3 regions of the Staphylococcus sp. IVB6214 genome follow, and region 2 is predicted to be linked to each of the others. Evidence: predicted binding sites of a transcription regulator. Region 2 holds the regulator's gene; each other region holds the start of a gene.
The links. The regulator LexA, encoded in region 2, represses DNA repair genes until DNA is damaged. The targets are predictions, from matches to a motif close to CGAACATATGTTCG.
Positions count from the first base shown of each region.

Region 1: a site for LexA is predicted at 2,217-2,230, ahead of uvrB (excinuclease ABC subunit UvrB). Genes of this name have one in related genera too.
Region 3: a site for LexA is predicted at 3,201-3,214, ahead of MUA51_RS03190 (YolD-like family protein). Genes of this name have one in related genera too.

Region 1 covers NZ_CP094723.1:483,150-487,941, reverse strand. The annotation lists gene uvrA (excinuclease ABC subunit UvrA) at 1-166, opposite strand, end outside; gene uvrB (excinuclease ABC subunit UvrB) at 172-2,154, opposite strand; gene MUA51_RS02350 (CsbA family protein) at 2,356-2,589, opposite strand; gene MUA51_RS02345 (HD domain-containing protein) at 2,595-3,236, opposite strand; gene MUA51_RS02340 (CHAP domain-containing protein) at 3,336-4,094, opposite strand; one part of gene prfB (peptide chain release factor 2) at 4,521-4,792, opposite strand, start outside.
Region 2 covers NZ_CP094723.1:1,347,131-1,351,922, reverse strand. The annotation lists gene rpsN (30S ribosomal protein S14) at 44-313, shown strand; gene guaC (GMP reductase) at 394-1,371, shown strand; gene lexA (transcriptional repressor LexA) at 1,462-2,085, opposite strand; gene sosA (DNA damage-induced cell division inhibitor SosA) at 2,228-2,446, shown strand; gene MUA51_RS06490 (DUF896 domain-containing protein) at 2,601-2,837, shown strand; gene tkt (transketolase) at 2,949-4,792, shown strand, end outside.
Region 3 covers NZ_CP094723.1:659,276-664,067, reverse strand. The annotation lists gene MUA51_RS03210 (1,4-dihydroxy-2-naphthoate polyprenyltransferase) at 135-1,073, shown strand; gene MUA51_RS03205 (ABC transporter permease) at 1,132-1,899, opposite strand; gene MUA51_RS03200 (ABC transporter ATP-binding protein) at 1,896-2,546, opposite strand; gene MUA51_RS03195 (GNAT family N-acetyltransferase) at 2,533-3,114, opposite strand; gene MUA51_RS03190 (YolD-like family protein) at 3,269-3,679, shown strand; gene MUA51_RS03185 (CPBP family glutamic-type intramembrane protease) at 3,778-4,380, opposite strand; gene MUA51_RS03180 (YkvS family protein) at 4,387-4,572, opposite strand; gene lplA (lipoate--protein ligase) at 4,763-4,792, shown strand, end outside.

The sequences.
Region 1 (4,792 bases), 860 kb from region 2:
CATAGCGTCTTTGTCCTTCAGCATAAATTGTATCAAATGCTAACGATGATTTGCCTGACCCCGATAGGCCTGTCATCACAATAAATTTATCTTTAGGCAACGCTATATCTACATTTTTTAAATTATGGGCGCGTGCCCCTTTCACTACTATTGATGGTCCTTTCATGTACGTCACCCTTCTGATTTAAGTTCAAATAATAAATCTCTCAATTCTGTTGCTTTCTCGAAATCTAATGCTTTCGCTGCTTCTTTCATTTGTTTTTCGATATTTTGAATAGTCTTTTGACGCTCTTTCTTCGTCATTTTCTTCGGTACTTCTTTACGTTCCGCTTCATTCGTCTCGTCTGTTTCCACAGTCGCACTAATAACATCATGTATCTTTTTATTAATCGTTTTCGGTGTAATACCATGTTTTTCATTATAGGCCATTTGAATTTCTCGACGGCGTTCTGTTTCGTCAATCGCTACACGCATCGAATCAGTGATCTTATCTGCATACATGATGACTTCACCTTTGTCATTACGTGCCGCACGTCCAATTGTTTGAATCAGCGAACGTTCTGAACGTAAGAATCCTTCCTTGTCAGCATCCAATATAACGACTAGCGATACTTCAGGAATATCGATCCCTTCTCTCAACAAGTTAATACCGATTAATACGTCAAAAGTTCCCATGCGCAAGTCACGAATAATTTCGATACGTTCTAACGTCTTAATCTCAGAGTGTAAGTAATTCACCTTCACGCCTGCTTCTTTCAAATAAGTCGTCAAATCTTCACTCATTTTTTTCGTTAATGTTGTAATTAAGACACGTTCATTACGTTCTACTCGTGTTTGAATCTCACTCAACAAGTCATCAATTTGATTTTTTGATGGGCGCACGTCAATTTTAGGATCTAATAGACCCGTAGGACGGATAATCTGTTCGACCATTTCATCTGTGTGTTCCATCTCATATGGTCCAGGAGTTGCAGAAACGTAAACTAACTGATGTGCCTTCTCTTCGAACTCTTCAAACATCAATGGTCGGTTATCCAGTGCACTTGGCAAACGGAAACCATGTTCCACAAGAACGCCTTTTCGTGCTTTGTCTCCGTTATACATCCCACGGATTTGTGGCAACGTTACGTGAGATTCATCAATCATAATCAACCAGTCATCGCCGAAATAATCGAGTAATGTGTATGGTGTTGAACCGAGTGGACGTAACGTAAGATGCACTGAGTAGTTCTCAATCCCAGAACAGAATCCCATTTCACGCATCATTTCAAGGTCGTAATTTGTGCGTTGTTCTAGGCGTTGTGCTTCTAAAAGTTTATTTTCACTGCGCAATTTTTCAAGTTGTTCAGCTAATTCTTTTTCAATTCTTTCAATTGCGACCTTCATTTTCTCTTCACGTGTAACGAAGTGAGATGCCGGAAAGAGTGCAAAATGTTCACGTTCTCTTAGCACTTCCCCTGTCAAATAGTTAATCTCGCTGACACGATCAATCTCATCTCCAAAAAATTCAACTCGAATACACAGTTCATCTCGAGATGCCGGGAAGATTTCCACAACGTCCCCACGTACACGGAATGTCCCACGTTGGAAGTCAATGTCGTTACGTGTATATTGTACGTCCACCAACTTGCGCAACAGTTCACTACGATCCATCTCCATACCTGCACGGATACTCACGACTAAGTCCTTGTACTCTTCTGGATTACCCAAACCGTATATACAACTAACACTTGCGATAATGATGACATCATCACGTTCGAATAACGCACTTGTTGCTGAGTGACGTAACTGGTCAATCTCATCGTTGATTGATGCATCTTTTTCAATAAATGTATCCGTTGATGGTACGTACGCTTCTGGTTGATAGTAATCATAGTAGCTGACAAAATATTCGACTCTATTTTCGGGAAAGAATTCTTTAAACTCACTATATAATTGACCTGCAAGGGTCTTATTATGTGCAATGATCAGCGTTGGTTTCCCTGCGCGTTTGATGACATTACTCATCGTAAAAGTTTTGCCTGTTCCTGTTGCACCTAACAATGTCTGATGACGCTTGCCATCTTTAATCCCTTGGACTAACTCATCAATGGCCCGTGGCTGGTCACCTTGTGGGTCAAACTGAGATACCACTTTAAAATCATGATGCTCCATGCATACTCGTCCTCTCGTCACATAATCGTACTGTTATTTTAACAAATCTCAATATAAAAATACAAACATCTGTTCGTTTTTAACATTTTATTGCTCTATACCCTTTTCGTATTATCTTTTAAACGATGACTTAGACACAAAAATACCGTCTAAAACGTATAAACAGTTCTAAACGGTATCAATCATGAGCACCTATTCATCTCATCTAAAGTCATCATGCTGATGTGTTTGTAGTGAATCTACTATGATATAACCTGCCAATATGGATGCAACATCTATAAAGATAATCCATTCATCATGAAAAAAGCCTTTATATACTGAAGCCCCTATCAAAACAAGCGTCACACACGTACCAATCCATTTGCTGCGTGTGATTGTGCTAAGTATTACAACTAACACACATGGAAAAAAAGCGGCTAACGCATACCATATCACTTCAATCACTGCTTTCTATTATTTAATATGTGCATCGTCGTTTCACGTAACTCTGCACGTGGGATGAATTTTTCAGTGAGCATTTCAGGAATAATATTATCGATAAAGTCTTGGACAGAATGTAAATGATCAAACTGCATAATCGTCTCTAAACTCATCTCATAAATTTCAAAAAAGAGCGGTTCTGGATTACGCTTTTGAATTTCACCAAATGTCTCATACAGCAAATCAATTTTGTCGGCAACAGATAATATTTGGCCTTCTAATGAATCATCTTTGCCTTCTTGCAAGCGTTGACGATATATGTCTTGATAGTTCTCAGGGATTTCCTCTGAGATAAACGTCTCGACCATTTCTTCCTCAACTTGCGAAAAGAGTCGTTTCAACTCGCTACTCGCATATTTGACTGGCGTTTTAATATCACCTGTAAACACTTCTGCAAAGTCATGATTCAATGCTTTTTCATATAGACTTTTCCAATCTACTTCTTTGCCATGATGTTCTTCAACTGTCCCTAAATATTGGGCAATCTTCGTCACTTTAAAAGAGTGCGCAGCAACGTTATGCTCAAAATATTTGAACTTTCCAGGCAAACGAATGAGTTTTTCTAAATCTGATAGTCTTTTGAAATATTGGTGAACACCCATAATTTTGTTCCCTCCTTCATGCGCATCGTTATAGTTTATGATACTATAACACATTTTTTCACCTTCTCGCACATGGAATTTGTAGAATAGCCTATTTCGTTAATAAATATATTGATAGTCACCATCATTTGAAATAAGACGCTGACTAACGATGCCTTCTCCCTGCCAATTCATCTCTGAAATACGTATTGTGGATCCGTGGCACGCTTCAACAATTGCAACATGACCATAAGGACCCTGTTGTGAGACAAGTATCGCATTTACACGTGGATGCCTAGAAACCGTATAGCCTGCTTCCTGTGCATGAATCGCCCAATATTTCGCATCTCCCCAATCATTCGAAATAGGTAGATGTCGTTGTAACCGTTGTTCAAATACATAGGACGTACATTGACCCGGTATGTAGGTGTTTTTGATTGGTTGAGAAGCTGTTGTCATTGTTTGTAGCGAAGATGTGTATTTTGTAGGATTTGGTAAAAGATCAACTAAGTGTGGTAACGACAGATGTGCCATGCCTTTATTCGAAATCGCAATATATTGTACATCATCTTGAAGATTATAGGGGTTGAACTTCTGGAATGCATCGTAAGAAATATGGTGTGTGTGTAAAAAATATGTGAGTGTTTGATGAGGGGGTTTTAATAAAATGTGATCAGCAGGTAACTTGATTGTTTCATGTTTTTTTAATTGTTGGGGAGTTTTTAACATGGGATTCAGCTGTTTAATTCGTTCCAAAGTCGTCGCAAACTTTTGGGCTAATTGATAGATTGTCGTATCGTTAGGTAACGACACTTGTTGCGTCATTTCTGAAGATCGGGATAACAATGTGGCAACCATAAATATATGAGATATGATCATTTTTTCATCTCCTTGAAAAAATATGGATTCAGTATAGCATGTTATCTATACAAAAATAGATCCATTAAGCACTTGTGACACAAATGAAATAACAAGACGATTACTGAGATTCTGGCTGAAATATTATAAACGAATTTGTGAGAGAAGCATTTTAGGGATTAAGCAGAACCAGTGTCGTAAATTCCACTTCTCGAACACTGACATCACGACGTTAGGACACCCTTCCTAGAAAACAATAGACGGTGTCTCAGCTCCGTTTCTCCAATTTATTTCACGGATTCATTGACCCAGTACTTCTCTCTACTACTATTTCATAAACTCAAATAATGCGCTATTAGCAAGTATAAGTAAATAAAAAAAGTAGTGAAGTTACCTACGATCGTAAGTTTCTTCACTACTCATCTTAGTATGTTTGCTTCTTTATGATTACATTGTTTCAGAAGTATCGTTCATTTGACTGCGCAAAAAGGCATCGATAAACATACTGATATCGCCATCCATCACTGCATTAACGTTGCCTGTTTCCACATTTGTACGATGATCTTTCACCATTGAATAAGGGTGGAAAACATATGAGCGAATTTGACTGCCCCAACCAATTTCTTTCTGTTCACCACGGATTGCCGCAAGCTCTTGTGCTTTTTGTTCCAACTCAAGTTGATACAACTTCGCTTTCAACATTTTCATCGCAGCTTCAC
Region 2 (4,792 bases):
TATAAAACGTAATGATTACGATTTATAAAAAGGTGGTATAAATATGGCTAAAAAGTCTAAAATAGCAAAAGAAGCAAAGCGTGAAGCGTTAGTTGCGCAATACGCTGAATTAAGACGTGAATTAAAAGCGAAAGGTGATTATGAAGCACTTCGTAAACTTCCACGTGATTCATCACCAACAAGATTGACAAGAAGATGTAAAGTAACAGGTCGTCCACGTGGTGTGATGCGTAAATTTGAAATGTCTAGAATTTCATTCCGCGAGTATGCACATAAAGGCCAAATACCTGGCGTTAAAAAATCTAGCTGGTAAAATTGCTTCCCTTTGTTTACTTTATCCGTTAATGATAGTATATTATCATATGGATAAAATAAATGAGGGGTTTTTTAAACATGAAAATTTTTGATTATGAAGATATACAACTAATTCCAAACAAAAGCATCGTGAAAAGTCGTTCAGAAATTGACACATCTATCCAATTTGGGCCTAGAAGATTTAAATTACCTGTTGTACCTGCAAACATGCAAACGGTTATGAATGAACAGTTGGCAGAATGGTTTGCGGAAAATGATTATTTCTACATTATGCACCGTTTTGATGAAGCAGCACGTATTCCATTTATAAAACGCATGCATGAGAAAGGTTTATTCGCTTCGATCTCAGTTGGTGTAAAAGACCCTGAATTTGAATTTGTTAAAAACATTAAAGCTGAAGGATTGAAACCAGAGTATATCACAATTGATATTGCTCACGGTCATTCAGATCAAGTTATCAATATGATTCAACACATAAAAGAGCACTTACCAGAAACATTCGTTATCGCTGGTAATGTAGGGACGCCAGAAGGTGTTCGTGAACTAGAAAACGCAGGTGCAGATGCAACGAAGGTTGGTATTGGACCAGGTCGTGTTTGTATTACAAAAATCAAAACAGGTTTCGGTACAGGTGGCTGGCAATTAGCTGCAATTAACCATTGCAGTAAAGCAGCACGTAAACCAATTATTGCAGATGGTGGTATCCGTACGCATGGCGATATCGCTAAATCAGTTCGCTTTGGTGCATCAATGGTAATGATTGGTTCATTATTTGCAGCGCATGAAGAGTCACCAGGTGAAACAGTCGAAATGGATGGCAAAAAGTATAAAGAATACTTTGGTAGTGCATCTGAGTATCAAAAAGGTGAACGTAAAAACGTTGAAGGCAAAAAAATGTTTGTTGCACATAAAGGTTCACTTCAAGATACATTGAAAGAAATGCAAGAAGACTTACAAAGTTCTATCTCTTATGCAGGCGGTAAAGATGTCGGTGCATTAAGAAAAGTGGACTATGTAATTGTTAAAAACTCAATTTTTAACGGTGATAGAGACTAATAAGAAAAGCTCGGACACACATCATTCGTGTGTCCGAGCTTTTTTGACGTTGACTGAGGAGTGTCATTGAGAGAAAGGGTGAAAAACGAACTACATTTCTCTAAAAAGACCGACAACTTTTCCTAAAACAGTCACATGGTCCAGATAAATAGGACTGAGCATACTATTTTCTGGTTGTAATCGATAACGATTTTTCTCTTTAAAGAATCGTTTTACTGTCGCTTCATCTTCTTCAGTCATAGCAACAATAATATCTCCATTTTCAGCGATAGATTGACTTCTAACAATCACTTTATCACCATCTAAAATGCCTGCTTCAATCATACTGTCACCAACAACGTTTAATATAAAAATTTGGCCGTTATGTGTGGAAGTGAAATGTTCGGGTAATGGATAATACTCTTCTACATTCTCAACAGCCGTAATTGGGACACCGGCAGTGACCTTTCCAATCACTGGAACGAAAATAGTTGCTTCCATATTGACTGGTTCACCCATGAGTTCACTCACAATCTCGATAGCACGTGGTTTCGTTGGGTCACGACGAATATATCCTTTTTCTTCTAAACGAGAAAGATGACCGTGAACAGTTGAACTTGAAGCTAAGCCAACTGCTTCTCCTATTTCACGAACACTCGGTGGATATCCCTTAGAATGTACAACTTGTTTAATGAATTCAAATATTTCACTCTGTCTCTTCGTTAATTCCCTCATAAATAGCACTCCTCTATTGAATTTAAAGCTATTATAGCATATCACACGAACAAGAACAAACATTTGTTCGTCTTTTTGTTGACACGGAACGCTTGTTCTGTTAGATTACTAATACAAACAAATGTTCGAGGAGTGTATGAGAATGATTCAACAAAAATATCACGAGTTAACACTGTTTTTAATTGTATTCCTAGTCTCTATCATCTTGTGTTTTGCTTTCTTTATTATGGCAAGTCAAAACGAACAGGTGGAACAGACGTACGAAATGACAGATCACTCACTTAAAAATACAGAACAATATGAAGCAGCACCTGATCACAGTAATGAAGAGAGTGTGTTTGCTATTACGTTAAGTAAATAATGCTTTAATTAAGTATAAAGAAAACTGATTTGTGTAGAGTAAGTATTTCTAAGTGAACGACAATGATGTCAATGTTTTCGTTAGAATGAATCGTTTGGTTTTCCACAGTACTTCTGTTATATTTTTATAAAGAAATTAACGGAGGTAATACGGTATGTTAAGCCAAGATAAATTAAATCGTATTAATGAACTTGCAAGAAAGAAAAAAGAGCAAGGATTAACAGAAATTGAGGCGAAAGAACAATCTAAATTAAGAAGTGAGTATTTAGAGACATTTCGCGGTAGCTTCAAGGCTCAGATTGAACAAACAAAAATAATCGACCCACAAGGTAACGATGTGACGCCTGAAAAATTGAAATCAATTCAGAAGCAAAACAATTTGAGAAAGTAACTGTCACACTATTTTCATGAATATTTTAATTGAAGCATTGATTTGCTAGGTTTCTAATCTATGTTTCGGGTATAATATAGCTATGAAAAGAAAAAGAAAGGAAGTAATTTTATGTTTGATAAAAATGATAGTTTAGCAGTGAATACACTGCGTGCTTTGAGTATTGATGCAATTGAAAAAGCAAATTCAGGACATCCGGGTCTTCCTATGGGTGCAGCACCTATGGCTTATACGTTATGGACACGTCATTTGAATTTCAATCCAAAAGCTGATCAATACTTTAATAGAGACAGATTTGTCTTATCTGCTGGACATGGATCAGCACTACTTTACAGTCTTTTACATGTTTCTGGTGGTTTAGCATTGGATGAATTAAAAAACTTTAGACAATGGGATTCAAAAACACCAGGGCACCCTGAGTTCCGTCATACACAAGGTGTAGAGATTACAACAGGACCATTAGGACAAGGTTTTGCAATGGCTGTTGGTATGGCAATGGCAGAAAAACACTTATCAGATAAATACAATCAAGATGGTATTTCTATCGTAGATCATCACACATATGTATTAGCTTCTGATGGTGACTTGATGGAAGGGATCTCACATGAAGCTGCTTCATTAGCAGGTCACTTGAAGTTAGACAAGTTAATCACATTATATGATTCAAATGATATTTCATTAGATGGAAAAACAAATAAATCATTTTCAGAAAATATTAAACAACGCTTTGAAGCATACGGTTGGAATCATCTTTTAGTAGAAGATGGTAATGATTTAGAAGCGATTGATCGTGCGATTGAAACAGCAAAAGAACAAGCAGGACCAACAATTATCGAAGTGAAGACGATTATTGGATATGGTTCTCCTAACAAATCAAATAGCCATACATCACACGGTGCCCCATTAGGTGCAGATGAACGAGCACTAACGTTTGATAACTACGCGTTAGATGCGGATAAACAATTCCACGTAGATGAAGTTGTTTATGACATTTTCAAGGAAACAATGATTGAACGTGCAGATGCTCATGAAGCTGCATGGGAAGCAGAATTTAAGAAATATGAAGAAAAATATCCAGAACTTGCTGCAACATTCAAAACAGCCATTGCGGGTGAACTTCCAGAAGATTATGCAGCATCATTACCTCAATTTGAAGTGGGTCATAACGCCGCTTCTCGTGCAGACTCCGGTGAAGTGATTCAAGCGATTAGTGCCGCAGTGCCATCATTCTTTGGTGGATCAGCTGACTTAGCTTCATCTAACAAATCAAATGTAAAAGCAGAAGGTGACTTCTCTGCCGAAGATGGTAGTGGCAGAAATATCTGGTTTGGTGTACGTGAGTTTGCGATGGCAGCAGCAGTCAATGGTATGGCAGCACACGGTGGTGTACATCCATATGGTGCGACATTCTTCGTATTCAGTGACTACGTTAAACCTGCATTGCGTTTATCATCATTAATGGGATTAGGTTCAACATTTATCTTCACACATGATTCAATTGCTGTTGGTGAAGATGGCCCGACACATGAACCAGTTGAACAACTTGCTGGTTTACGTGCAATGCCTAACTTAAACGTGATTCGTCCAGCAGATGGTAACGAAACACGTGTTGCTTGGCAAGTAGCACTTGAATCTAAATCAACACCGACTGCTTTAGTATTGACGAGACAAGGATTGCCTGTCTTGGATGTTGACTTTGCAGCGGTTGAAGAGGGTGTACGTAAAGGTGCATATGTTGTTTATGAGACTGAAACAACACCTGAATACGTATTGCTTGCGACAGGTTCAGAGGTGAGTCTACTTGTAGACGTAGCAAAAGAATTAGCTGAGCAAGGTAAAGGTGTACGTGTTGTATCAATGCCAAACTGGCAAGCATTTGAACAACAACCACAAGCTTATAAAGATGAAGTTTTATTACCACATGTTGAGAAACGTGTTGCAGCTGAGATGGGTGC
Region 3 (4,792 bases), 690 kb from region 2:
ATTTTATTTTAACATTTTTATGACGTGTTGTGTGCTTAAGAACTTGAAACATTAAAGTTTGCATTGATTTAAAATGTAATCTTTTCTATACTAATTCTGTATCATAAATACTAATAATCGAGGTTTTAATCTATATGGGCACGCAATTTAAGCAACATTCATCTTTACACAAATATTGGTTATTAATGCGTCCACATACGCTAACAGCATCTGTTGTTCCTGTACTAGTCGGAACAGCTACTGCTAAGCTGTTTATGTTGGGAAGTGAGGATCATCTCTCGCTCTTACGCTTAATCGCTATGTTATTGGCTTGTCTACTCATTCAAGCTGCAACGAATATGTTCAATGAGTACTATGATTATCAAAAGGGACTAGATGATCATGAATCAGTCGGTATTGGGGGTGCTATCGTACGTCACGGTATGTCATCGCAATCCGTCTTCAACTTGGCAATCGCGTTTTACGTTATCGCTGCTTTGCTCGGGCTGCTATTAGCCGCTCAAACATCATTCTGGTTAATTCCGGTAGGTCTGCTTTGTATGGCTGTTGGCTACCTTTATACAGGCGGTCCTTTTCCGATTTCATGGACACCTTTAGGCGAGTTATTTTCAGGTGTTTTTATGGGTATGTTTATTATTTTAATCACCTTCTTTATCCAAACGGGTAACGTCCAAGGCTATGTTGTATGGATCAGTATTCCAATCGTCATTACAATCGGACTCATCAATATGGCAAATAATATTCGTGATAGAGTAAAAGACCAACAAAGTGGCAGACGTACTTTGCCTATCCTTTTAGGCAAACAAGGTTCACTATACTTTTTAGCGGCTTGTTACGTATTTGCTTATTTATTTGTTATTTTTACAGTATTCTTCAAAGACGGCGGCTCACTTTTCTATTTATTAGTGCTTTTGAGCTTCCCAATGCCAGTCAAAGTATATCGTCGTTTCAGTAAAAATGATACGCCACAGACAATGATGCCAGCGATGGCGGCTGCAGGTAAGACCAATACATTCTTCGGACTACTATATGCACTTGGTATTTATATTAGTGCATTACTCGGTGGTGTTTAATACTCAAGATGTCAAAGAGACACATCCTATTCTCATCATAATAGGATGTGCCTCTTTTTTATGTGACTTTATTCATTTGTATCAATTGATGACGATGATTGAAAAATTGGCGATAACTCAAATATGTACTCACAAATGCAGAGATAATCGTTGCTGTTGTATGGATGAATACAACCATCAATTGAAACTTTATCGCTTCTAACGGTGGCACACCTGCAATAATTAATCCAGTCATCATTCCGGGAATGGACACTAACCCATAAGTTTTAACTGAATCAATCGTTGGAACAATTGCTACTTTGATACTTTCACGAATAGCATCTTTAGCTGCAAGAATTGGTTCTGCACCCAATGACAACTTCGCTTCAATAGCTGCCGTCTCTTTTGTAAAAATACGATCCAAGTTTTGATAACTTAAATTAATTGCAATCATTCCATTACTTCCAACCATTCCTGCAATAGGAATCAATTCATTCGGTTTCATACTAATTGCACCCGTCAATAACACGCCTCCTAAAGAGATGAGTGCCCCCGACATAATCGCAGTAAATGAAATCCAGAAAACATGCTTCATAATAGATGATGCGCGTTTAATCGTATTCGCTGCTGCATTAATCATAATGACAAGAATCAATCCCAATACAATCCAAGTTGTTTCCAGTTTGAATACGAACTCTAACATATAGCCAATAATGACAAGCTGGATTACAGCACGGACGGCTGCAATGATTAAATCTTTCGCAATAAACAATCGTTCTTTATAAGAAATTGTAATAGGTACTAACAATAATAGCGCTGTTAAGACAAGCGAAGTCGTACTCATCATGTGAGCGCCACCTCCTTATGTAATACCCCGTTTTTTATTACAACCTGTCTATCAAAATGGCGATGGCTTTGTTCATCATCATGTGTAATCCACAGAACAGTTGTCCCTTTTGCAACATAATCAAAGATAAGTTGTTCAACACGAATACTATTTTGATGATCCAATGCACTTGTTGCTTCATCTAGTAATAAAACATCAGGTTGATACATGAGCTGTCGTGCGATAGTGATACGCTGCTTTTCACCACCGGACATTCGCTGCACACGATCTGACAATTGATAATGACCCAATCCTACTGCTTCCAAAAGTTCCTGTGCACGCTGCTTATCGAAATGCTCTTTTCGCACAATGGATGGGAAACTCAAATTATCAGCAATTGTCTCACCAAATAATGCAATACTTTGTGATAAATAACTCACTCGAGTCCTTAATACTTCTGGTGTATACGTGTCATAGGGCTGATGATTAAAATACAATGTTCCTTTCGTCGGACTAATCAAGTCAGCAATGAGTCGTAATAACGTACTTTTCCCACTACCAGACGGTCCAGTAACAGCAATAGCTTCTCCTTTTTGCACTGACATCGATAAGTCTTGAATGATTGGCTGTTTATCAAATTCATAACTTATATTTTTAAGTTCTAACATTCAACGATGCCTCGCTTACATATGTCATATAGTAATAATGATGATGATAAAGTTTCTTTTCAGACTTTACTTCAAATCCTAGTTTTTTATAAAGAGAAAATGCTCCTTTATTATCATGGTCACAATTTAAGCTCCATATTGTCCCTGGTTCACTTTGCACCAAATATTTGAGAAGCTTACTAGCAACACCACGTCCACGAAATTGTGGAAATGTCGCTACTGACTCTATATACGTGTCCGTCACATCCGCTTCCATAACCGGTAAAGGCGTTGTCGTTGATAACGGGAGTTTTTGCGCAGCTTCAAGTGTTTCCCAAGCAGCTTCATATGCCTGTTCATGGCGACCAGGATATGCAATAATCATGCCGGCCACTTCATCTTCTATTTCATAAACATACACATGGCTAAAATGATTGCGATAGTGTGCTTTTACTGTACTCTCTTCAATCGCTGCAATCACTTGCGGTTCTGAGTAACGTGTTACAATTTCTAACTCCATATCTTTCCAAATCATATATGTTAACTTTGCAATAGCATGTCGGTCTTTTACTTCTGCCGATCGAATCATTTGTATACACTCCGTTTCTAAATAACAATACGTCTTTATTGTAGCCTAATTCCCTCCATTTTTTAAATAATTGTTTCAACATAAAGCGAATATACGTTCTTTCACTTCACAAAATAGGAACATGCGTTCTATAATGGTGATTGAGGTGACAGCTATGAAAGATAAAACTCTACCCCAACATTATCAATATGAGACAGACTATCGTAAAATACCGAGAGAATATTTGAATACGAACATTCCTAAAGGACGTGGTATCGTAAAATGGGTGCCTTTTGCTACCTTAACCGAACAATTCGAATGCTTAAAAAAAATTGAACAATCACAGCACAAACAGCCACAACCTATTCTCAGTGAGGACCAGCTATATGAATTGAATTACATGTTACACCTTAAGTTATCTACTCATACATCTGGTGTCTTTCAGTACTGGTCAGAGGGTGCCATACATACAATCGAAGGATCTATTCTAAGTATTCATTCACAAAATCAAACTTTGACAATTACGGGCACACAGACCCATCAACCCGTGACACTCCATTTCAATCAACTCTGTCACATTGAATGAAATGGAGAGATAAAAATACGGATTTTTGAACACCTGACTCGGGTTCAAAAATCCGTATTTATAAATTAAGATAAAGTAAATGGTTGGCATATGCCCCATTAACCATGAAATATTAATAAAATAACAACCGCTACAATTTGCGCAACTGTAGTTGTTGCAATACGTCTTGTGTAAGTATAACTCACACCTAATACGAGTTGACATACAAAAATAAAGGCAACAATCCACCAACGATCTAAGTATATAAAGAATGTACTAGACACAATGGCACAGATTAAAATACTGATCCATGCATGATGGAATCTTCGGTCCAACTCTTTATGAAGAATTGAGCGCAAATACAGTTCGTGACATGGCATGACGAATAGCAAAGTCACCAACATTTGCCATTTAAAGTACACGCCTGTACGCGACAACTGTTTGATCAACGATAAATACGTTAAATCTTTCGTCATGAGAGAGAATACGACTTGGATGAGTACGAGTATCACACCTGTTACTAAGCCTATTGCAATCGACGTAAGAAGTCTTTTTGAAGTAATATCACGCTGATAGAACACATAACTAATACCCGCAATTAGCATGATGCCTGTATACAATTGCCAGTAGACGTTATGTTGTCCCCACATAATCATTAATATGATGTGAAAAGCAATAAAACTTGAAATAAACCATAGTAGCGGCTTGTTAATTGTTTTCATAATACCTTATCCTTTTTGCTCTACAATTTTATAACGTTTGTGATTGATGACTGTTTTTTCAGGTAAGTCTAGTGTCGCAAAGTTATCCATAATTGTTAAATCAACAATGACAGAGTTATCATTGATCTTTTCGACTTTACCTTTCAGACCATCATGAAATTCTACAATGTCGCCTACTTCTGCTATTGTCATCACATTCGCCCCCTTAGAAATTAACTAGACTATATTGTACTAAAGTTTACATCTTAAATAAACTATTTCCGTCATTTTTTATGATTTAGCCATAATATTACAACATCAAAGTTCAATTATTGGAAAAAAGTTGGAAAATGGTGCATAACTATATTTAAGGGCATAATGGGAGTAAAGGAGAGGTAAAACGATGAAATTTATCAGCAACAATAACAATACA